3 regions of the Alteromonas alvinellae genome follow, and region 1 is predicted to be linked to each of the others. Evidence: predicted binding sites of a transcription regulator. Region 1 holds the regulator's gene; each other region holds the start of a gene.
What was found. Region 1 encodes sigma-54, which starts transcription at its own class of promoters, with help from an activator protein. Its sites were predicted from a motif close to GTTGGCACGNNNNTNGNNT; they were not measured.

Region 1 (2,274 bases):
GCCGCAAAACCACAATTTATTTTGTTAGACGAACCATTTGCTGGTGTTGATCCAATATCAGTTAATGATATAAAGAAGATAATACAACATCTTCGGGATAGGGGCATTGGTATCCTTATCACAGACCATAACGTACGCGAAACATTGGATGTTTGCGAGAAAGCGTACATTGTGAGTCATGGCGAGCTTATTGCGCAAGGAACGGCGGAACAGGTTTTAAGTAATCAAAAAGTAAGGGATGTATACCTAGGCGAACAATTCAGGCTATAGTTAGTGTAACCGAATTGTCATTTTTCAGTTTAGCTCTGGTATATTTAATTTAGAGCATTTAAATAAGACGTAGATGAAACCATCTTTACAGCTAAAATTTAGCCAACAACTTACCATGACACCACAGCTTCAGCAGGCAATTAAACTGCTGCAGCTTTCTACGCTTGATCTCCAGCAAGAGATACAAGAAGCACTCGATTCAAATCCACTATTGGAAGTGGAAGAAGGCAGTGACGAGCCACAGCTAGAAAAGAACAATATCGACAACGATGACAGCGGCTCTGAGGCCACTGCTTCTGCGTCTAGTGACACGTTAGAAGCGGGTGATGCATTAGAGAAAAATGACCTTCCCGACGAGCTACCTATCGATAGCACGTGGGATGAATATTACTCAGCTTCATCTGCGCCAGCGCCAGGCCCGTCTAATGACGACGAGCAAATCTTTCAAGGCGAAACCACTGAAGATATTCAAGAACATCTTCTTTGGCAAATGCGCCTTACTCACTTTTCAGACACTGACCGCGCAATTGCCACTGCTATCATCGACTCTATAGACGAATCCGGTTATCTAACCGTTACCCTTGAGGATATTTTAGAAGCAGTAAATGACGACGACTTAGAAGAGCCAATAGAGATGGACGAAATAGAGTGCGTACTTAAACGCATTCAGATGTTTGACCCCATTGGCTCAGGTTCCCGAACGCCTCAAGAATGCCTTATGGTGCAGTTACGTCAGTTTTCAGACGATACACCGTGGCTTGCTGAAGCAAAGCAACTGATTGAAGAGTACTCTGACTTACTGAGCAGCAAAGACTATCGTACGCTTATGCGTAAAAGCCGATTGAAAGAAGATCAGCTACGCGAGGCAATGCGTTTACTGCAAACCTTGAATCCTCGCCCAGGTAGTGCTTTAGTTACTAAAGAGCCTGAGTACGTTATTCCTGATGTCTCAGTAACCAAGAAAAATGGCCGTTGGGTGGTTGAGCTGAACCCCGACAGTCTGCCTAAATTAAGCGTTAATCAACAATACGCTGCAATGAGTCGCCGTGCCAAGAATAGTAGCGATTCACAATTCATCCGCTCACACATGCAAGAGGCTAAGTGGTTCATAAAGAGCCTTGAATCTCGTAACGAAACCTTAATGAAGGTTGCAAACTGCATTGTGCAGCAGCAAATGGGCTTTTTTGAGCACGGCCCGGAAATGATGAAACCAATGGTGCTAAATGATGTCGCAGAAATGGTAGATATGCACGAATCCACTATTTCGCGAGTGACAACGCAAAAGTACATGCATACGCCACGTGGAATCTTCGAATTGAAGTATTTCTTCTCAAGCCACGTTGCAACAGAGTCTGGTGGTGAATGTTCATCTACAGCGATTCGTGCATTGATCAAGAAATTAGTGGCTGCGGAAAATCCTAGTAAGCCGCTAAGTGATAGCAAGATTGCTTCATTGTTGGCCGAACAAGGCATTAAAGTTGCCCGGCGAACAATAGCAAAGTACCGGGAATCGTTGTCGATCCCGCCGTCGAACCAACGCAAAAGCCTTATTTAATCGGGCTTAATAATATAAGGAAGACGAAATATGCAAATCAACCTTACTGGTCATCATGTCGAAATCACCGACTCTTTGCGTAATTATGTCGATACGAAGTTCAGCAAACTTGAACGTCACTTTGATCACATTTCTAATGTGCATGTCATCCTGAACGTTGAAAAATTAAATCAAAAAGCCGAAGCGACCGTTCATTTAAGTGGCGCTGAAGTATTCGCATCCTCAGAAAATACCGACATGTATGCGGCGATTGACAGCATGGTTGATAAACTCGACCGGCAGGTAATCAAGCATAAGGAAAAACTGAAAAAACATTAGTAGTTAATTAAGCATGGATATACAAGCCATCGTAAGTCTGGACCGCACCGAGTGTGCGGTTCAGTGTAATAGTAAAAAGCGAATTCTTGAGATCATCGCTGATATCGCTGCCAAGCAAAACGAAAACATTG
Region 2 (2,274 bases), on a different contig from region 1:
TCGCTTATTTCCTGCATCTAACTGTTTTCCACTTAACGAGCGGGCGGGGTGACGGTCTGGGCCTACTAAACCGGCTAGGCGAACAATACTGATATCAACCTGACCTCGCTTAGACAATAAATAGTCTTCAATAGTCACGTGGGCTTTGGCCGAGGCTGTTTGCGGCTGTGTAGTGCTGACTTCGGACACTACCTCATTTGTTGCATCGCCGTAAACCGACGTGGTGCTGATAAACACGATATGCGCCACCTTTACGCTGATGGCTGCGTCTATCAACTGCAGCATATTGTTGGTGTATGACGCGAGATCTTTGTTTCTCCTGCCAGGGGGAATATTTAGCAACAAGGTAGCGTTTGGCAAATGGTTACAAAGCGCTGATGTATCTTCGCCCAGGGCATATTCAATTGCGGTGATACCTTGGTCTTGTAACGCGAGACGTTTCTGTTGGCTTCGAGTGGTGCCAACAATATTGACCTTACCTGAAAGTGCTTTGCCCACATAGCTGGCTAACCAGCCGTAGCCACTAATTACTACATTTTGAGTCATCGATTAAATACCCCTTTGTTTAGGGCTTAAGAGTACATTAATTGGAGGGCGGTTGTCGTTAACTGAAAAAATGAAAAACCGACTGGGTTACAGTCGGTTTTCTAAGGTGAGTGGTTAGAGTAGTAAGTCGTTTCGTTTTGCGCGTTTAGTTAGCTAAATGCTCCAACTACATTTTCATTTCGTCGTTGTGGTCATGGTGGTTGTCTTGATCAATATCTAGCAGGTTCAAGTCATCTAGCCCCGATATGGATGCCTGCATCTTGCCTTCGGCATAATCCGCTTTTTTTAGTACCTTACACAATGCATCACCTTTTTCTTCTAGCGCAGCCGCTTGGTTTTCTAAGCGATATTCTAAATCTTCACCCCAGCGCTCCATCTTTTGCTCAAACTCAGACATATCACCGCCTTCCCACAACATTTGTGTTCCTACGGCAATAAGTATTCTACCCATAGACTCACTGATTAAAGACTCAATTTGTGCTTCGAATTCTTGCTCCCAGCTTTCGTCAAACCAACCTGGCTCATCGAATTTAGTTGAATCAACGCGAATATTCCCTGCGTCATCATAGAATGAAGTGTTTAGTTTGGTCTCAAGGGAGTCGAACAGTTCACGAAAATCGTCACCCATTTGATCGCCGCCTAACAGTTCAGTAAATACTTCAGTTACTACCACGTTGGCAATTTGCAGCCCTTCACTGGCGATATTCAAGGTCATAGGGATGGCAATATCAATGTTGTTGTAATATTCACTTACCCAGCGCTGTTGTTCGCTGTCAAGCGATACTGATTCGCCGTTAATGGTCATATTGTGATGGGAGTCAATCGTCATCACTGAGCCATTGTCCATCTGTACCGTTAGATCACCTTGGTAATATTGAATATGACCATCAAGCTCCATGTCACAACTGTTGTTTTGATAGCTGCTGTCATGCGCAAATGCATGGCCGCTCATTAAAGCACTGGTAAGGGTAACTGAAAGTAATAGTTTCTTAGACATTGTTCATTCCTTAATTTACGTGTGACGCGTTAACGAAAGTGCTCGAAGCAAACTGCAATGCGTTGTAGTGTCACTGTCAGATAGACGTTAACGATACTCGCTGTTATACCTAAGGTAGAGCAATGGCCTTGCCAATATTTAAAGTTTATATCTTTCAAATAGTTAGTTATATTTGGTGATTTCTTTATGCTCTGTTAAATACACTATTTAGTGAGATTACCAACTAATTAGTAGTTTTGACTAAGATCAATTAATACCAATAGCGGTACATTAAAGCCAATCCAAGCATGGTTAAATCTTATTTATTGGTGCATAATACCGCTAATATTTTTAAGGGGTTATCACAATGGCTGATTGGATTAATGCAATTATGTTTGGTGTTGCGCTAATTGCCTTTACGCTAGGGCTAAGCAGCATCGTTATGGGCTTTATGACTGCTAAAGCAGGTGCTGAAGGTATGCAGGAAAAAATCGAGTACGGTTTTTTTGGCGTTACAGGTTTAGTACTTTGCTTACTGATGGCCTACGCATTGGCTTAAGCGATAAGCATTAAAAAAACCGGCTATATCAGCCGGTTTTTTTTCGCGTAAATTAAGCCTTAATGTTGAGTCTTTTTATTCGTCGTTACTTTTTTGATTAGACTCGCTCTTTTCCTGAGCATCTTTTTGCGTACTATGACTTTCGTTACTGTTTCCATAAGCGCTGTGTTCACGATGAGCAAGCAATGACAAA
Region 3 (2,274 bases), on a different contig from region 1:
GATGCATACCGTAGAGGTTTTCGAGTGGGCAAAATTTACGATACGGGTATTCAGACTCAATTTCACTGATGCCTTTCTGCCACTTCTCATTAGATTCCAACGTTACGAGAAAATCAGGTTGCTTATTTCGTACATGTTCAATGAGCTTGCGAAAATCGTCATTAGGCATATACACATTGCTTGATAAAACACTTAGCTTTGGGCTTGCGCTTTCAACCTCTACGTGCCTAACTTCTCTTTTATAAAGAGGGGTATAAGGAATGATCCAGATAACTTGATAAATAAGGCTTACTGTTAATCCCGCGACAATAATTATTGCTAGGATGTCAATCTGTGAGTAATAAGTTAATTCAAAAATATGCCCAGCAATTAGCAAAGAAATGATAGCTGCTATTTGTAGTCGCGGAAATTCCCACACTCTTACTAACCAATGAGAAGAAGGAAGCAAAGGGGCCCAGCTTACGGCTATAAATAAGACTGAAACAGCAGTAAGTGCAGTATCCATGTCTAGTTGGTCCTTGAGTCTAATTAACGAAGGCGCTTCACCTGCTACCTTGGTCTGCAAGATTAAATTGATAACTATAGCCAGTGAAGCGATACGAATCGTTATAACTACGGCTGCTTTGTGAAATAAGTTTAACCTAGGTATCACTGCAACAAGGTGGCGGGCAACGGCGAAGAGTTATTTCCTAGTACAATTAAGAGGTGCTTTTTTAAGTGACGTTGACGAGTTTTGGGCATTAACAAAGTTAAGTAAAAAGTTCTCAAACAAAGGCAAAGTTTGCAAAACAAAACTCACTTAACTAGCCCTGGAACTGAATATTTACGATATAAAACAATATCTTATTTTTTTGGCAAGGAATTGGCATGACTATCTACGAGTTTCGACAAAGGAGAAATGTTATGAAACGTTCACTTATTTCTATGATTGTTGCTACAACTTTGACTACAGCTGCATATGCAGGTGACATGGACACAGACAGCACAAGCAATAAATGGGAGAAAGGTGCCAAAGACGCATGGATTGATGGCAAAGCAGAAGCAACGCTGTTGTTCAATGGTAACCTTGATTCATTCGACATTAACACTGACGTTAAAAACGGTAATGTCGTTCTTACTGGAAAGGTTGAGAACTCTGTTGATAAAAAGCTAGCGGAAGAGCTAGTAGCGAATATTGACGGTGTAACGTCTGTAGACAACAAGCTAACGGTTGTCTCTGACAAAGATATGGAAGGCGACATGTCAGATGACATGGAAGATACTGTTGACGAAGGCACAAGCGAGTTAACTGACGCCAAAATCGCCACAGTAATCAAAACTCGTCTTCTTATGGATACCGATATTTCAGGTTTCGACATCGATGTTGACGTAGAAAACGGTGTAGTAACACTGACTGGCGACGTTGATTCTGATGCTGAGCGCGACCTAGCTGTAGAAATTGCTAAGAATGCTTCTGATGTCAAGGATGTTGAAAGCAACCTTCGCGTAGTTACTGAAACCGCAATGAACTAATGGTTTCTTTACTCGACTTAATGAAAAAGGGGCATTCGCCCCTTTTTTCTTGCCTAACGAAAATAAGGTAGGCCGGTCATTACATCGACATAGTGCCGGCGTAGTCCATGGTGTAACGGAAACGTCAAATAACGAGAAGGCAAAAGGCATTATTTTTATTTTAGACATTTAAACTTCTACATAGACAATCGCTTAGCAATGCAACTCATACTTATGACTATGCACACGGCAATATTTAGCGCAATAAATGAACTTTTTGGTAACACCGAAGAGGCACTAAACACTATATTCTTTATCTGCTGTTTACTTGAGGCCGTTTCGCTAACTTTTGTACGGAAGGGCTTTGATTACGCCTAAAGGAAAGACACGGAAAATTTCTCTTAAAGTGTGTAGAAAATTCTTTCAATACATTTCGTAGTAGCAGTCTTGTTTCATATCTTACTGAAATACAAAGAAATATATTGTGGTATAGAAGCTGCAAAATCAAATTACACATAGTAATTAAAATTAGCGCGCTGACTGGCATACACTAACTTTTCAGCGCCAAGATCATTTACCAAATAAGTTGTTCTTCAGAATATGAGCAGTTCACAATTGGTCAAGGAGTGAGGCATGAACGTTTTAAAGTGGGTTTATTCAGCTATAGTTGTTTCAGTTGTAATAGCATTAATTGGTTTGTTCGGGCAGGGTAAGCTTTCAATTAGCCAAGCAACAGCTGATGACGCTGAACGCACAGTTCACGCAGATATCGTCAAAGTTGAA

Region 2: the regulator sigma-54 is predicted to act here: its motif matches at 1,661-1,679, upstream of ACX5KA_RS03540 (DUF2884 family protein).
Region 3: the regulator sigma-54 is predicted to act here: its motif matches at 851-869, upstream of ACX5KA_RS09565 (BON domain-containing protein).

The regions. Positions count from the first base shown of each region.
Region 1 is NZ_CACSIH010000203.1:53,614-55,887, reverse strand. Features, by position in the region: gene lptB (LPS export ABC transporter ATP-binding protein) at 1-270, shown strand, start outside; gene ACX5KA_RS14815 (RNA polymerase factor sigma-54) at 344-1,825, shown strand; gene hpf (ribosome hibernation promoting factor) at 1,856-2,143, shown strand; gene ptsN (PTS IIA-like nitrogen regulatory protein PtsN) at 2,157-2,274, shown strand, end outside.
Region 2 is NZ_CACSIH010000046.1:26,778-29,051, forward strand. Features, by position in the region: gene ACX5KA_RS03535 (NAD-dependent epimerase/dehydratase family protein) at 1-546, opposite strand, end outside; gene ACX5KA_RS03540 (DUF2884 family protein) at 713-1,543, opposite strand; gene ACX5KA_RS03545 (hypothetical protein) at 1,890-2,081, shown strand; gene ACX5KA_RS03550 (mechanosensitive ion channel family protein) at 2,157-2,274, opposite strand, start outside.
Region 3 is NZ_CACSIH010000125.1:70,331-72,604, reverse strand. Features, by position in the region: gene ACX5KA_RS09570 (endonuclease/exonuclease/phosphatase family protein) at 1-505, opposite strand, end outside; gene ACX5KA_RS09565 (BON domain-containing protein) at 904-1,512, shown strand; gene ACX5KA_RS09560 (hypothetical protein) at 2,125-2,274, shown strand, end outside.